4 regions of the Allobosea sp. LjRoot90 genome follow, and region 1 is predicted to be linked to each of the others. Evidence: predicted binding sites of a transcription regulator. Region 1 holds the regulator's gene; each other region holds the start of a gene.

Region 1 (4,260 bases):
CGCCGCGGTGCCGCAAGCCGAGATCGAGAAGCGTGCTGCGGCGATGCCGGCGCCGCGCGATTTCATCGGTGCGCTCGAGGCCAAGCACCGCGCCGGCGGCCCGGCCCTGATCGCCGAGATCAAGAAGGCCTCCCCGTCCAAAGGGCTGATCCGCGCCGATTTCGACCCGCCGGCGCTGGCCAAGGCCTATGCCGCCGGCGGCGCGGCCTGCCTTTCGGTCCTGACCGACACGCCCTCGTTCCAGGGCCAGCCGAAAGACCTTGCGCAGGCGCGCGCCGCCTCCGGCCTGCCCGGCCTGCGCAAGGATTTCATGTTCGAGCCCTATCAGGTCTTCGAAGCCCGCAGCTGGGGCGCCGACTGCATCCTGATCATTATGGCATCGCTCGACGATGCCGCGGCGCGGGAGCTCACCGCCACGGCGAAGGCGCTCGGCATGGCCGCGCTCGCCGAGGTCCATGACGAGGCCGAGCTGGAGCGCGCATTGAAGCTCGACACCAGGCTGGTCGGCATCAACAATCGCGACCTGCGCAGCTTCGAGCTCAATCTCGCCGTCACCGAGCGGTTGGCGCCGCGCGTGCCGAAGGACCGCCTGCTCGTCGGCGAGAGCGGCATCTTCAGCCATGCCGACATCGCCCGCCTGCAGGCCTGCGGCGTCAACACCTTCCTGGTCGGCGAAAGCCTGATGCGCCAGGCGGACGTCGCGGCTGCAACGCGACAGCTGCTGACTGGCAAGACCACCGAGGCGGCGGCGTGAGCCGGCTCACTCATCTCGACCAGAAGGGCGCGGCCCATATGGTCGATGTCGGCGACAAGGCCGAGACCGTCCGCATCGCGGTCGCCGAAGGCCATGTGGTGATGCAGCCTGAGACGCTGGCGATTGTCCGTGACGGCGAAGCCAAGAAGGGCGACGTGCTCGGCACCGCCCGCCTCGCCGGCATCATGGCGGCCAAACGCGCCCATGAGCTGATCCCGCTCTGCCACCCGCTGCTGCTGACCAAGATCGCGGTGGATCTTGCGATCGACGAGGCGCTGCCTGGCGTGCGCGTTCGCGCCGAGGTCAAGCTCACCGGCAAGACCGGCGTCGAGATGGAGGCGCTCACCGCCGTCAGCGTCGCCTGCCTCACCGTCTACGACATGGTGAAGGCGGTCGACCGCGCCATGCATATCGAAGGCATCAAGCTCGTGCATAAATCCGGCGGCAAGTCCGGAACCTATGAGCTCGCAGGGCAATCGGCATGAGCCTCACTCCCGTTCCCGTCGCGCTCAGGGCGCTGCTCGACAGCGTACCCGGCCCGACGCCTGCCGAGACACTGCCGCTGGCGCAATGTGCTGGCCGCGTGTTGGCAGAAGATGTCGCCGCGCTGCGGACCCAGCCCCCTTTCGCCAATTCGGCCATGGACGGCTATGCCGTGCGCGCCCAAGACTTGGCGCGGGGCGCACAGCTTCGCGTCATTGGCGAGTCCGCTGCTGGCCGCGGCTTCTCTGGGAGAATTTCCCTCGGTGAGACGGTGCGGATCTTTACGGGAGCACCGTTGCCCGAGGGCGCTGACACGATCCTCATTCAGGAGCATGCCGAAGACGTCGGCAGTCCGGTCATCCGGGTCGTCAAACCTACAGATCTCGGCCAGTTCGTGCGCCTGGCGGGGCTCGACTTCAGGGCCGGCGAAGTCTTGCTGAAAGCTGGCCGCCGGCTCGACAGCGCTGCACTTGGCCTCGCCGCGGCAGCGGGCCATCCGACGCTCGCCGTCCGCCGCAAGCCCTTGGTCGCGATCCTCGCGACCGGCGACGAGCTCGTCCTGCCGGGCGAGCCGGTCGGCCCCGACCAGATCGTCGCCTCCAACAGCTTTTCACTCGCCGCTTTGGTCGAGCAGGCCGGCGGCACGGCGCTCGACCTCGGTATCGCCCGCGACAACCACCCCGATCTCGCTGGCAAGATCGAGGCGGCGCGCGAGGCTGGAGCCGACGTCCTGATCACGCTCGGCGGCGCCTCGGTCGGCGAGCATGATCTCGTCCAGGCCGCGCTGAAGGCGCAAGGCATGGAGCTCGGCTTCTGGAAGATCGCGATGCGCCCAGGCAAACCTATGATGATGGGTCGCCTCGACGCCATGGTCGCGCTCGGCCTGCCGGGCAATCCCGTTTCCTCGATCGTCTGCGGGCATCTCTTTGCCATCCCGCTGGTCGAAGCTCTGCTCGGCATCGATGATCCCGAACGCGACCGCAGCGAGCCCGCCATCCTTGTCATCGATCTACCTGCCAATGACGAGCGCCAGGATTATCTGCGCGCCACCCTCGAAATCGTCGATGGCAAGCGTCGCGTGCGGCCCTTCGCCAAGCAGGATTCATCGATGCTGGCGAACTTGTCGCGCGCCGAGGCGCTGGTGATCCGCCCGGTCTTCGCCGAGGCCGCCAAGGCGGGCGATCCCTGCCGCATCATCCGGCTGCGCTGACGGCCTCGCGTAACGACAAGGCGCGCCTTGCGGAACACAAAGCGAACAGCTATGGTGTTCGTGCTTTGTTTCGATTCTAGCCCGAGAGGCGAGCGGCGCGACCATGCTGACACGCAAACAGTTCGAACTGCTTCGCTTCATCCATGAGCGCCTACGCGAATCCGGCGTACCGCCCTCCTTCGACGAAATGAAGGACGCGCTCGATCTGCGCTCGAAATCCGGCATCCACCGACTGATCATGGCGCTTGAGGAACGCGGCTTCATTCGCCGGCTTCCGAACCGGGCGCGGGCGCTCGAAGTCATCAAGATGCCGGACGGCATCGGCGGTCAGCAGGCGCAGCGCGGCCGCTTCAGCCCCTCTATCGTCCAGGGTGGACTCGGCCAGACCCCGCCAGCGCCGGCAGCCACCTTGGCGAAGCCGCGCCCCGCAGGCGCCGAGGAGAACGGGCGCGCCACCGTTTCCATCCCCGTCATGGGCCGAATCGCCGCCGGCACGCCGATCTCGGCGATCCAAGACCGCAGTCATAGCGTGTCCATGCCCGCCGACATGCTTGGCAGCGGCGAGCATTACGCGCTCGAGGTTCGCGGCGATTCGATGATCGAGGCCGGCATCCTCGACGGCGACACTGTCGTGATCCGCAAGCAAGACAGCGCCAATACCGGCGACATCATCGTCGCCCTGATCGACGACGAGGAAGCGACGCTGAAGCGGCTGCGCAAGCGCGGCTCCTCGATCGCGCTCGAAGCCGCCAATCCCGCCTATGAGACGCGCGTTCTCGGGCCCGACCGGGTCAAGATCCAGGGCCGTCTCGTCAACCTGATGCGACGTTACTGAAGCATCTCCGCATCCTGTGCCGGCTCCGCAGCCGCGGGTGTCGGTGCAGGAGCGGGGTCAGGCGCCGGCCGCGTTTCCGGCCGTGCACGCGTCCACGGACGCAGGCGCGCCGCCTCATCGGCCGTATAGGCGCGCCAGCCGCCGCGGGCCGCATGATAGGCGGTCGCGCCATCGCGGATGAGTGCGCTGCGGTCGATCAACCGGGCAGCGCAAGGCGCGCTCCAATAAAGCGACGTCACCACGAGATCGGCGCGCTGGCAGTCCTCGACCAGGGCGATGCGGTCGCGCGTATAGGCGACGCTGCGGCCATCCGGCAGGCGGATGATGCAGCCACGGACATCGCAGGCGGCGCCCTCGCGCAGGGCCGCATCGTCGGGCGAACGCGAATCGCCGTCGGCATGCAGCCATTGCGTCAGCACGAAGCGGCTCGGCTTGCCGGCGAGCACCATCTTCCCTTCTCGTCCACGCACCAGCACGCCCGAGCCGTCGCGCTCGATCAGGATGTCCGGTCGCGACGGATGCGAAGCCAGCGCCAGCCCACCGACCAGCGGCAGCGCGGCGAGGAAGCGCAGCGCCGTCGTCCACAGCGTCAGCCAGAGCAAGGACAACGAGAAGCACATTAGGGCGAGCGAACCGAAGGCGGGCAGCACGACGGTCGAGCGGTCGATACCGGCGACCCAGTGAGCCAGCTTCAGCACGAGACCGGAAGCCCAGCCCATCAGCGCCCAGGCCGGCCAGTCGAGCCCGAACGGATAGGCGAGCACGCCGAAGACGGCGGCCGGCATCACGATCAGCGAGACGAAGGGCAGCGCTAGCGCATTGCCGAGCAGTCCGAACGGGTTGAAGGTCTGGAAATGGTAGACGCCATAGGGCGCCGTTGCCGCGGTCGCGACCATGGTCGTGGTCACGATACCGACGGCTGAGAGCCAGAGCGGGCGCAGCGGCCAGGGCCATGATGCGGCTGCGGCGTCGGGCGGG
Region 2 (4,260 bases), on a different contig from region 1:
GTCCCCCGGCTCTATCTGCTGGCACGCCTGATCACCGACGTGTCACGCGACAGGGCCAAATAGTCCGCGGGTCGTCGTCAAACGCCATCGCACCTTGCGCATCGCCGCGACCGGGCAAGCAGCGGTGCTTGAGTTCCACCGCGTCCTCGCCGACATTGGCGCTGCTGCAACAAGGGTTCGCGCATGCGTTGGGAAGATTATCGCCAGTCCGACAATCTCGAGGACCGGCGTGGCGGCGGTGGCGGCGAATTCGCCGGCCTGCCCGGCGGACGCGGCGGCATCGGTATCGGCACCATGGTCGTGCTCGGCCTGCTCGGCTGGGCGCTTGGCATCGATCCACGCCTGCTGATCGGCGGGGCCGAGTTGATCGGTGGTATCGGCGGGCGCAGTGCGCCAACGCAGGAGCAGCGCAAATCGGCCGGTCCGCCGCAGGACGAGATGGGCCGCTTCGTCTCGGCCGTGCTGGCGCAGAACGAGGATGTCTGGAGCAAGGTCCTTCCGCAGCAGGCCAACCGCAAATACGTGCCGCCGAAGCTGGTGCTGTTCAGCGGCGTCGACCGCTCCGGCTGCGGCACGGCGCAGGCGGCGATGGGGCCGTTCTACTGCCCCAACGACCAGCGGGTCTATCTCGACCTCTCCTTCTTCCAGGAGATGCAGCGCAAGCTCGGCGGCGGCGGCGACTTCGCCTATGCCTATGTCGTCGGCCACGAGATCGGCCATCACATCCAGAACCTGCTCGGCATCCTGCCCAAGGTGAACGAGATGCGCCAACGGATCTCCGAGCGCGAATCGAACCAGCTTTCGGTGCGGGTCGAGTTGCAGGCCGACTGTTTCGCCGGCGTCTGGGCCTACAACATCCAGGCGATGGACCGCATCCAGCCCGGCGATATCGACGAAGCGATGCGCTCCGCCTCTGCGATCGGCGACGACAAGCTGCAGCAACAGGGCCGCGGCGTCGTCGTGCCGGATTCCTTCACGCACGGCTCGTCGGCGCAGCGCACGCGGTGGTTCAACACCGGCTTCAAATCCGGCTCGATGCAGAGCTGCGACACCTTCCGCACCAACCAGCTCTGACGGCTCAGAGTTCGGCGCGCTCGCGACGCACGGTGAGCCGGCGCGGCGCACGCGCCAGCCGGCCGGACAGGATCTGCGTCTTGGGCGCGATCAGCCCTGCCCTGACGTGGCGCGAGCGTAGCGAGACCGCGCCCCATTCGCGCAACCCCGCGGCCATGCCGCGCAGCGGCATCAAGGCCGGCCGCATCGCCATGGTCAGCAAATGCCGCTCTATGCTCGGCGTCCATTGCGGCTCGGGCAGATCGCCGGCTTCGAGCAGGATGACCCAATCGCCGCGAGCCTGTGCGACCCCGCTGGACCAAGCCTCGCCATTCTTGGCCAGATTCTTCGCCCGGACATAGCTGGCACCGGTCTCGTCGGCGAGACGCTCGATCGCAGCGTCATCCGCCTCGTCGATCACCACGGCATGGCCGATCACGCCCTGCGCGACCGCGGGAATCAGCACGGACAAGGTCGCTGCGAGCGCTTCGACGTCACGATTGGCCCGGATGACGGCGGTGATCATGGGCGATCAGCTTATGACGCAGTGCAACATGTCGCAATCCTGTCACTTGCATTCTGTTCCTGTTATGTTCACATTCCTTGGTCTCGGATCAACCGATTCCGCCGGGAGACGAAGCCATGCTGCAGGCCAGACCCTCAGCCAGGACGCAACCGCTCAAGCGCCGCGACACCGAGCCGGGAAGCATCTCGGCGCCGGCGCGTCTCGCGCCGGTCGATCCGCTCGCCCATGTCGGCAGCCAGATCGACCCGGAGCGGCGACGCGGACGCGGCGCGACGATCAACCCCGGCGGCCGCTACGAAGCCGAGACACGCATCAGCGAGGATGACGGCTGGGGCTCGCTCGGCGAGCTGCCGCCGTTCAAGACCGAGGTCTCGGTCGAGAAGCCGCGGACGATCATTACACGTAACGACTCCCCGGATATCTCGTTCGACCGCTCGATCAACCCCTATCGCGGCTGCGAACATGGCTGCGTCTACTGCTTCGCGCGGCCGAGCCATGCCTATCTCGGGCTGTCGCCCGGGCTCGACTTCGAAAGCAGGCTGACAGCCAAGCCCGATGCAGCGCTGCTTCTGGAGAAGGAGCTCTCGGCGGCGAGCTACCAGCCGCGCACCATCGCGATCGGCACCAACACCGACGCCTACCAGCCGATCGAGAAGAAACTGCGGATCATGCGCGGGATTCTGGAGGTGCTGGCGAAGTTCAACCATCCGGTCGGCATCGTCACCAAATCGGCACTGGTGCAGCGCGACATCGATATCCTCGCACCGATGGCGGCAAAGGGGCTGGTCAAGGTCGCGCTCTCGGTGACGACGCTCGATCCAAAGCTCGCCCGCAATATGGAGCCGCGCGCCGCTTCGCCCGCCAAGCGGATCGAGACGATCCGCAGGCTCTCTGAAGCCGGTATTCCGGTGACGGTTCTGGTCGCGCCGATCGTGCCGGCGATCAACGAGCATGAGATCGAGCGCATCCTCGATGCAGCAAAAGCAGCGGGAGCACGCGAGGCCGGCTATGTGCTGCTGCGCCTGCCGCTCGAGGTCAAGGACATCGTCCAGGACTGGCTGGTGACGCATCACCCCGACAAGATGCGCCATGTCGTCTCGCTAATCCGCTCGACCCGCGGCGGCAAGGATTACGACGCCGCCTGGGGCCAGCGCCAGGTCGGCTCCGGCCCCTATGCCTGGATGATCGGCCGGCGTTTCGAGATGGCGGCGGAGCGGCTCGGCTTCAACAGCGCGCGGCTGCGCCTGCGCACCGACCTCTTCGTCAAGCCTGAGAAGGATAAGGCCCAACTCAGCCTGTTCTGAGGAAACATAAGCTGCGGTCGTCCCGGACAAGCCGCGAAGCGGCGCCGATCCGGGACCCATGCCTGAACCGTTCCGGCATGGATCCCGGGTCTGCGCTGCGCTCCGCCCGGGGCGACCGGCCAGGGTATGAATGCTGCCAAGTGGACAAGATTCGATTTGGGCAGACCCTCTCGTCGCGATCTGGCATAGCGAAGCCATGACCGCCGATTTCAGCCGCGAGCAGGCCGCGATGATTGCCGGCCGCGCCCGCGTCGCCGGCGTGGACGAGGTCGGACGTGGCCCGCTCGCCGGTCCGGTTGTCGCGGCAGCCGTCATCCTCGATCCCTCGGCAATCCCGGACGGGCTTGCCGATTCTAAGGAACTCAGCGCCCAGCGCCGCGAAGAACTCTGTGTTCTGATCCTCGGCAGTGCATTGGCGGTGGGGGTCGGCAGTTCCTCCGCCGCGGAAATCGATACGATCAACATCCGGCAGGCGACACTGCTCGCGATGCGGCGCGCGGTGACGGCGCTGCCGCTGTCGCCCGACCTCGTGCTCGTCGACGGCAACGATCCACCGGCGCTGGCCTGCGGCTGCGAGGCGATCATCGGCGGCGACGGGCTGATCGCCTCGATCGCCGCGGCTTCGATCGTCGCCAAGGTGACGCGCGATCGCATGATGGCGCGGCTTTCGCTGGCATATCCGGCCTATGGCTTCGCCAGCCATGTCGGCTACGCGACGGCCGCGCATCGCGCTGCGTTGAAGACGCATGGCCCCTGCCCCGCGCACCGCTATTCCTTTGCGCCGGTGAAAGGCGTCTGGTCGCGCTCGCCCGTCTGAGCCACCCGGAGGCGTCATGCCCACCTTGACCATGCATCAGGTCGACGCGTTCACAGACCGGGTCTTCGCCGGCAATCCGGCCGCCGTCCTCATCCTGGAGGACTGGCTGCCCGAGGCGGTGCTGCAGGCGATCGCCAGCGAGAATAATCTCGCCGAGACCGCCTTCGCCCGCCCGAGCGGTAGCGGCTGGGATCTGCGCTGGTTCACCCCGGTCCACGAGGTCAATTTCTGCGGCCATGCCACGCTCGCGACCGCACATGTCCTCGCCAGTGCCCATGGCATCTCGGGCGAGATGGAGTTCGCCACCCGCGTCGGTCCAATCCGGGTCTCGCAGCAGGACAATAGCTACCAGCTCGATCTGCCGGCCTTCGCTCCGGAGCCGGTCGAGGCACTGCCTCCGGTTATCGCCGCGCTCTTTCCGGTGCCGCCGCGGGCGCTCTTCCGCAATTTCGAGAACGTCTTCGCCGTTCTGGCGGACGAGCAGGCGGTGCGCGCCTTCGTGCCCGATTCCGCGGCGATCGCGACCCTCGCTCCGCTCTGCTTCGGCATTACCGCGCGCG
Region 3 (4,260 bases), on a different contig from region 1:
GCCATGGACGGCCGGATTGGCCCGGTGATCTCCCGCAGCACCGTCTTCTGTCTCGGGCTGGCGCAGCTCATTTCCTGGGGCGTCTCCTATTATCTGGTCGGCGCCTTCGGCGAGCCGATCGCGGCCGAGTTCGGCTGGTCGCAGGCGATCATCCATGGCGGGCTCTCAGCCGGGCTCCTCGTGATGGGACTGACCTCCGGCGCGGTCGGCCGCCTGATCGATCGCCATGGCGGCCGCAACGTTATGTGCGCCGGCTCGCTGCTCACCGCTGTCGGCATCGCCGGCCTCGCCTTCGCGCAGACGATCGCAGCCTATTACGCCGCCTGGATCTGCCTCGGTCTCGCCATGCGGCTCACACTCTACGACGCCGCCTTCGCCGCGCTCGCTTATATCGGCGGCAGCGCCGCGCGCCGCCCGATCGCGCAGATCACCCTGCTCGGCGGCCTCGCCTCGACGGTGTTCTGGCCGCTGGGCCATGCGCTCGCCGAGCAGTTCGGCTGGCGCGGCGCGCTCCTCGCCTATGCCGGCTTCGCCTTGCTCACCCTGCCCTTGCATCTGACACTGCCGGCCGGCTCCGCCCGCCCCCTCCCCGACGCCAGCGCCGCAAAGCCCGTCAGCGTGCTCAGCCCGGCGGATACACGCTTCGCCGGCATCCTTTACGCGCTGATCGTCACCTTTGCCGGCATTCTCAATGCGGGCATGTCGGCGCATATGATTGGCATCCTCGCCGGGCTCGGCCTGCCCGCCGCCGCCGCGGTCTGGATCAGCTCGACGCGCGGCATCGGCCAGTCGCTGGCGCGGCTCGGCGAGGTCCTGTTCGGGTCCCGCACCAGCCCGTTCGACCTCAACCTCGTCGCCTGCCTGGTGCTGCCGCTCTGCTTCGTCGTCGGCCTCGCCGGCGGCGCGAGCGCCATCGCGGCACTCGTCTTCGCTTTCGCCTATGGCGCCGGCAACGGCGTGCTGACGATCACGCGCGGCACGCTGCCGCTGATGCTGTTCGACCCCAGGAGCTATGGCGCCTATGTCGGCCGATTGCTGGCGCCCGGCTTCTTCTTGTCGGCCGCCGCGCCGCTCGGCTATGCGCTATTGATCGAGCGCTATGGCGCCTCGGCGGCGCTGATCCTCTCCGGTGCCCTGGCCGTCGCCATGCTCGTCGCGGCGATCCTGCTCCGGCGGCACTTCCGCAGCCTGCCACGCTCCTGACAACCGCTGTCAGCACACCCCACAAGAACAATGCGGCAACATCCACGGCTGCGTGCTACTCATGCCGGCCTCCCGCCCGGCCGCACTGGCACGGCACGGCGATTGCCCTATCTCTACGGCTGACCCCGAACCGGACACCACCATGGCTCGCAAGACCACGCTCGCCGACCAGGCTGCCGCGCTGGAAGACATGTTCGACCGCAACCGTGCGGCCGACCCGAACGCCCGCGTCATCTCCGTGCGCGGTGCGCGCGAGCACAATCTCAAGAATGTCGATCTCGCGATTCCGCGCGACAAGCTGGTGGTGTTCACCGGGCTGTCAGGCTCGGGCAAGTCCTCGCTCGCCTTCGATACGATCTATGCGGAGGGCCAGCGCCGTTATGTCGAGTCGCTCTCGGCCTATGCCCGCCAGTTCCTCGAGATGATGCAGAAGCCCGATGTCGACCAGATCGACGGGCTCTCGCCGGCGATCTCGATCGAGCAGAAGACGACCTCGAAGAACCCGCGCTCGACGGTCGGCACCGTCACCGAGATCCACGACTATATGCGCCTGCTCTGGGCCCGCACCGGCATCCCCTATTCGCCAGCGACCGGCCTGCCGATCGAGAGCCAGACCGTGCAGCAGATGGTCGATCGCCTGGTCGAACTGCCGGAGAAGACCCGCGGCTACCTGCTGGCGCCCGTCGTCCGCGGCCGCAAGGGCGAGTTCCGCAAGGAGATGGCCGACTGGCTGAAGCGCGGCTTCCAGCGCGTCAAGGTCAATGGCGAGTTCTACGAGATCCCGGACGCGCCTGTTCTCGACAAGAAGTTCAAGCACGACATCGACGTCGTCGTCGACCGCATCGTCATCCGCGCCGATCTCGGCGCCCGCCTCGCGGATTCGCTGGAGCAGGCGCTCGAGTTCGCCGACGGCATCGCCGTCTTCGAATATGCCGACGAGAAGGAGGAGAACGGCGAGGCCCGCCGCGTCACCTTCTCCTCGAAGTTCGCCTGCCCGGTCTCCGGCTTCACCATCCCCGAGATCGAGCCGCGCCTGTTCTCGTTCAACAATCCGTTCGGCGCCTGCCCGGTCTGCGATGGGCTCGGCCACGAGATGCGGATCGATCCGGAGATGATCGTCCCGGATCATGGTCTCAGCCTGAAGAAGGGCGCGATCGCGCCCTGGGCCAAGTCGACCTCGCCCTATTACGGCCAGACGCTCGATGCGCTCGCCAGGCATTTCGGCTTCTCGACGACCAAGCCCTGGAGCGAGCTGCCGCAGAGCGCCCGCGACGCCATATTGTTCGGCACCGGCACCGAGGCCGTGCGCATGGCCTATAATGACGGCCTGCGCGCCTATGAGGTGAAGAAGCCCTTCGAGGGCGTGATCACCAATATGGAGCGGCGCTGGAAGGAGACCGAGAGCGACTGGGCCCGCGAGGAGATCGGCCGCTTCATGTCGGAGACGCCCTGCGCGGCGTGCAACGGCTTCAGGCTCAAGCCCGAGGCGCTGGCGGTCAAGATCGACATGCGCCATATCGGCGAGATCTCGCAGCTCTCGGTCAAGGACGCGCTCGCCTGGGTCACGGCCCTGCCCTCGCGGCTGTCGCACAAGCAGAACGAGATCGCCCCGCGCATCCTCAAGGAAATCCGCGACCGGCTGACCTTCCTGCTCGATGTCGGCCTGGAATACCTGACGCTGGCGCGCGGCTCGCGCACGCTCTCGGGCGGCGAGAGCCAGCGCATTCGCCTGGCCTCGCAGATCGGTTCGGGCCTCACCGGCGTGCTCTATGTGCTCGACGAGCCCTCGATCGGCCTGCACCAGCGCGACAATGAGCGCCTGCTCGGCACGCTGCGCCGCCTGCGCGACCTCGGTAACACCGTGATCGTCGTCGAGCATGACGAGGACGCGATCATGACCGCCGACTATGTCGTCGATGTCGGCCCCGGCGCCGGCATCCATGGCGGCGAGATCGTCGCCAAGGGCACGCCGCAGGACATCCTCGACGATCCGAACTCGCTCACCGGCAAATACCTCACCGGCGAGATGAGCGTCCCGGTGCCGCTGAAGCGCCGCAAGCCGCAGAAGGGCCGCGCGCTGAAGATCGTCGGCGCCCGCGGCAACAACCTCAAGGACGTCACGGTCGACATCCCGCTCGGCCTGTTCACCTGCATCACCGGCGTGTCGGGCGGCGGCAAGTCGACGCTGATCATCGACACGCTCTACAAGGCGATCGCGCGCAAGCTCAACGGCTCGATCGAGCATCCGGCGAGCCATGACCGGATCGAGGGCATGGAGCATCTCGACAAGGTCATCGACATCGACCAGTCGCCGATCGGCCGCACACCGCGCTCGAACCCGGCGACCTATACCGGCGCCTTCACGCCGATCCGCGAATGGTTCGCCGGTCTGCCCGAGGCCAAGGCGCGCGGCTACCAGGCCGGCAGGTTCAGCTTCAACGTCAAGGGAGGCCGCTGCGAGGCCTGCCAGGGCGACGGCGTCATCAAGATCGAGATGCACTTCCTGCCCGACGTCTACGTCACCTGCGATGTCTGCAAGGGCAAGCGCTATGACCGCGAGACGCTCGAGGTGAAGTACCGCGACAAGTCGATCGCCGACGTGCTCGACATGTCGGTCGAGGAGGCCAAGACGCTGTTCAAGGCCGTGCCCTCGATCCGCGAGAAGATGGTGACGCTCGCCCGCGTCGGCCTCGACTATGTCAAGGTCGGCCAGCAGGCGACGACGCTCTCGGGCGGCGAGGCGCAGCGCGTCAAGCTCTCCAAGGAGCTCTCCAAGCGCGCCACCGGCCGCACCCTCTACATCCTCGACGAGCCGACCACCGGCCTGCACTTCCACGACGTCGCCAAGCTGATGGAGGTGCTGCACGAGCTGGTCGAGCAGGGCAATTCCGTGGTGGTGATCGAGCACAATCTCGAAGTGATCAAGACCGCCGACTGGGTCCTCGACCTCGGCCCCGAAGGCGGCGACGGCGGCGGCATGGTGGTGGCGCAAGGCACGCCGGAGGACATCGTCCGGATCGGCAAAGGCCACACCGCGCGCTTCCTCAAGGAAGTGCT
Region 4 (4,260 bases), on a different contig from region 1:
CCGCTGAAGCCGGCCGCATAGGGCGAGCCGAAGCTGCGGCGCTCGGCCGGCGCCAGCATGATCACGATGTCGGCGACGCCGGCCCGCCGCGCCGCGGCCGCCAGCGCCTGGACCTCGCCACCCGGGAGATTGCTGTCGACCAGCACCGCGGACAGGGCCGAATCATCGGTCAGCGCGGCCAGGGCCTGCGTGTGATCGCCGGCCAGCCGGACATATGCTCCATTCCGTTCGAGATCGGTCGCGATATGCGCGGCGCTGAACGGAGACGACGAGGCGACCAGGATGCGCCTGCCCTGCCAGTCCAGTGAGGCGCTCGGTGTGGTTGCGACCGCGTCGATCCGCAGCGGCAGGATCAGCCGGAACAGCGCACCACCGCTCTTGCGGTTGCTTGCCTCGATATCCCCGCCCATGGCACGGGCGAGCCGGCGTGCGATGGCGAGGCCTAGACCCGTCCCGGCCTGCTCGCGATGCCCGGTCATCCCGCCCTGCTCGAACTCCTCGAAGATCGTCGTCAGGCGCTCCACCGGGATGCCCGGACCGGTATCTGCGATGGCGATGACGAATTCGCCGCCGGCGGCGTCCGCCTCGATGCCCACGCCCCCCTCATGGGTGAACTTCACGGCGTTGCCGACGAGGTTGAGCAGGATCTGGCGCAGCCGCTCGGCGTCGCCGACGAGCCGTTGCGGCACATCCGATCCGAGCAGGGCGGAGATCTCGACGCCCTTGGCCTGGGCGCGCGGCGCCATTAACTCGGTGACGTCCTCGATTAACGCGGCAGGATCGAACGGGGTATCGACAAGCTCGAGCTTGCCGGCCTCGACCTTGGCGAAATCGAGGATGTCGTCGACAAGGCCGAGCAGCGCCTCGCCCGATGTCCGCAGCGCCTTGACATAGGTCGCCTGCTCCGGGTCGAGCCTGGTATCGCCGAGCAGATCGGCCATGCCGAGAATGCCATTGAGCGGGGTGCGGAACTCGTGGCTGACGGTCGCCAGGAAGCGCGACTTGGCAGCACTGGCCTCCTCCGCCTTGCTGCGCGCCTCCTCCAGGGCGGTTTCGGCAGCGATGCGCCCGCTGATCTCGCGGCCGACACGCTGCAGCACGGTTTGTCCCGCAGCGACCGGGACGACCGTCTCGACCCAGGACAGCCAACGCTCGCCGCCGTCCGTCTCGATGCATTCGTCGAAAACGCGAGCCCCGCCCGGTAGCGCCTGCACGGGCCGGGCGCTGCGCACGCGCGGCTGCTCGCTACTGCCGACAGCCTCAGCCTCGCTCTTGCCGATGAGCGCCGCATAGGCGGCATTGGCGTAGATGATCCGGCCCTCGCTGCGGCGCACGATCAGATCGCCCTGCGCCTCGATCAGGCTGCGATAGCGCTCCTCGCTGTCGGCAAGCTCCCAGAGCCGATCGCTCAGCTTCTCGACATCGCGCGTCAACGCCTTCGCCTGCCGCGTGACCTGCTGGCGCTCCCGCAGCAGCCGGAGCGCGACGAAGGCGCAGGCCATGGCCGAAGCAACGGCAGCGCCTGCCAGCAAAGCGAGTGGGGACAGCGGCTCGATCATCCCATCCGATCTAGCATCCACCCTCTTGAGAAAGCGTTCGCCCCATCCGCGAGGATGCGAAACGGTTTGAATGGTTTCGTTAACCTTTCAGCATGGATTGGGGCGATCAGGCGGCCTGCGCTGCCTGGTCGATGCGCGAGCGATAGGACAGCGCCTCGGCGAGATGGATGCGCCCGAGCTGCTCTTCGCCATCAAGGTCGGCGAGCGTGCGGGCGACCTTGAGCACGCGGTGATAGCCGCGCGCCGTCAGCCGCATCGCATCGGCGGCGCTGCGCAGGAGCGCGAGCCCGGATGCATCCGGCCGCGCGACATCGTCGAGCAGGGCCGCAGGGCAGCGCGCATTGGTCGTGCCGCCCGGAAGTCCAAGCGCGGCATAGCGCACCGACTGGCGAGCCCGGGCTGCCGCAACCCGGGCGGCGACCTCAGCCGAGCCTTCAGCGGCGGCAGGCAGGATGAGGTCGGCCGCCGTCAGCGCCGGCACCTCGATGGTGATGTCGATCCGGTCGAGCATCGGTCCGGAGATCTTGGCCTGATAGCCCGCCATGCAACGCTCATTGGGCCGGGTACGGCAGGCATAGCCCGGCTCGGTCGCCTTGCCGCAGCGGCAGGGATTCATCGCGGCGATCAGCTGGAACTTCGCCGGATAGAGCGCGCGGTGGTTGGCGCGCGAGATCAGCACCTCGCCAGTCTCCATCGGTTGGCGCAGCGCATCGAGCGCCTGCGCCTGGAACTCCGGCAACTCGTCGAGGAACAGCACACCGTGATGCGCGAGCGAGATCTCGCCCGGCTTCGCCTGCAGGCCGCCGCCGACGAGCGCCGCCATCGAGGCCGAATGATGCGGCGCGCGGAAAGGGCGCCGGTCTGTCAATTCGCCATCGGCGAGATGGCCGGCGACCGAGAGCACCATCGAGACCTCGAGCAGTTCGCGCGGATCGAGCGGCGGCAGGATCGACGGCAGACGGCTTGCCAGCATCGACTTGCCGGCACCAGGCGGGCCGTTCATCAAGAGGTTGTGGCCCCCGGCCGCGGCGATCTCGAGCACGCGCTTGGCGCTCTCCTGGCCCTTGATCTCGCGCAGATCAGGTAGCAATCCGCTTTGGCGAGCGACGGCGGGCTGCGGCCGGGCCATCACCTGCGTGCCCTTGAAATGATTGGCGAGCTGGATCAGCGAGCGGGGCGCGAGGATATCGAGGTCACGCGCCGCCCAGGCCGCTTCCGGTCCGCTGGCTGCCGGGCAGATCAGCCCCTGCCCTCGGGCATAGGCCGCGATCGCCGCCGGCAGCACGCCGGCAACCGGCGTTATCGAACCGTCGAGAGCAAGCTCGCCGAGCACGGTATAGCCGGCGAGCGCATCAACCGGGATCGCCCCGATCGCCGCCATGACGCCGAGCGCGATCGGCAGGTCGTAATGGCTGCCCTCCTTGGGCAGGTCGGCAGGGGCGAGGTTGACGGTGATGCGCTTGGCCGGCAGCGCCAGCCCCGAGGCGATCAGCGCGGCGCGCACCCGCTCCTTGCTTTCGCCAACCGCCTTGTCGGGCAGGCCGACCAGGATGAAGGCGACGCCGCCCGGCGTCACCTGGACCTGGACATCGACGGCGCGTGCCTCGATGCCCTCGAACGCCACCGTCGCGACCCGCGTCACCATCTATTCGCCACCCCGACCCCGCGCAGTAACGCTAACGGAAGCGCGCTATGGTTGCAAGAACAGATAGGGAACTTTTGCGGCGACAGGCGAGACTGAGTTGGGCCATCCATCATCGTCCAGACAGGCTTGCGGTCGCAGCAGGCCATATCGTTGCCCTGGCGCATACCCTGCGCCTGGTTGGGGCTCTCCCAGAAGAGCGTGAGCAGATCCTCATAAGGGATGTCGTCGGATCGAAGGCGACGAGCACGACCTCATTGCGGCCGGGCAGCGCCTCGCCCGCTGCGGGCATGCCGGTCTTCTTGCGCAGAAAGAACATGGCGCCGTGCTGACTGGCAACGGACGCGAATAGAGGTGTTGCCCCATGCGAACGCCCAGCGCCGCCCTCGCGGAGGCCGCTTCACCGTCGCGTGACGATGCCGAACTCGGGTTTGCGCGCAGCACCGAGCCAGAGCAGCAGGAAGCCGAGCAGCAGCCCGGCCGCCGCTGTCGGCACCTGCAATGCATGCAAGAGCACCGGGTCCCAGAGCATGGGATGAAGATTCCGCTCGACGGCCGGCTGCAGCAGGCGGAAGCGTTCGCCGACGAGCGTCAGCAAGGTCTCGCCGAGCGGCGTGAAACGCAGGAGCGAATTGGCGATCGAGCGCGCCCCGTCGGTTAGCAGCGTGACGAATCCGCCCGCAACGAGGACATAGCCCAGCATCCTGACGAGAAAGCGCAATCCGTCCCCCGATTCCCGCGATGACCGGCACTGACGCGGCCGGCCCGCATGTGTCCCCTCACCCGGAGCATTGCAACGGCAAAGGACAATTGGGTGCAACCCCGCCGGGCTGCGGCATTAGGCCTTGAAAGAAGCGCGCGCGGAGGCCATAAGCGGCGCGCCGGACAGGTGGCCGAGTGGTTGAAGGCGCACGCCTGGAAAGTGTGTATACGGGAAACCGTATCGCGGGTTCGAATCCCGCCCTGTCCGCCATTCAAAAACCCCTTAAACCATTGATACTATTCACCAAAACCGTTTCAGCTTGACCTTTTTTCCCGATTTCGTGTAACAAATCGCGC

What was found. Region 1 encodes LexA, which represses DNA repair genes until DNA is damaged. Its sites were predicted from a motif close to TGTTCNNNNTGTGTTCNG; they were not measured.
Region 2: the regulator LexA is predicted to act here: its motif matches at 1,634-1,651, upstream of ACSQ3M_RS07685 (PA0069 family radical SAM protein).
Region 3: the regulator LexA is predicted to act here: its motif matches at 1,227-1,244, upstream of uvrA (excinuclease ABC subunit UvrA).
Region 4: the regulator LexA is predicted to act here: its motif matches at 3,260-3,277, upstream of ACSQ3M_RS09860 (YifB family Mg chelatase-like AAA ATPase).

What each region holds. Positions count from the first base shown of each region.
Region 1 covers NZ_CAXUTF020000001.1:728,080-732,339, reverse strand. The annotation lists gene trpC (indole-3-glycerol phosphate synthase TrpC) at 1-754, shown strand, start outside; gene moaC (cyclic pyranopterin monophosphate synthase MoaC) at 751-1,239, shown strand; gene ACSQ3M_RS03510 (molybdopterin molybdotransferase MoeA) at 1,236-2,447, shown strand; gene lexA (transcriptional repressor LexA) at 2,551-3,282, shown strand; gene ACSQ3M_RS03500 (ComEC/Rec2 family competence protein) at 3,276-4,260, opposite strand, start outside.
Region 2 covers NZ_CAXUTF020000002.1:190,179-194,438, forward strand. The annotation lists gene ACSQ3M_RS07670 (M20/M25/M40 family metallo-hydrolase) at 1-63, shown strand, start outside; gene ypfJ (KPN_02809 family neutral zinc metallopeptidase) at 184-1,074, shown strand; gene ACSQ3M_RS07680 (hypothetical protein) at 1,079-1,579, opposite strand; gene ACSQ3M_RS07685 (PA0069 family radical SAM protein) at 1,696-2,883, shown strand; gene ACSQ3M_RS07690 (ribonuclease HII) at 3,080-3,700, shown strand; gene ACSQ3M_RS07695 (PhzF family phenazine biosynthesis protein) at 3,717-4,260, shown strand, end outside.
Region 3 covers NZ_CAXUTF020000014.1:981-5,240, reverse strand. The annotation lists gene ACSQ3M_RS27930 (N-acetyltransferase family protein) at 1-28, shown strand, start outside; gene ACSQ3M_RS27925 (MFS transporter) at 25-1,203, shown strand; gene uvrA (excinuclease ABC subunit UvrA) at 1,394-4,260, shown strand, end outside.
Region 4 covers NZ_CAXUTF020000002.1:660,989-665,248, forward strand. The annotation lists gene ACSQ3M_RS09855 (response regulator) at 1-1,559, opposite strand, end outside; gene ACSQ3M_RS09860 (YifB family Mg chelatase-like AAA ATPase) at 1,666-3,204, opposite strand; gene ACSQ3M_RS09865 (hypothetical protein) at 3,602-3,922, opposite strand; tRNA gene ACSQ3M_RS09870 (tRNA-Ser) at 4,085-4,174, shown strand.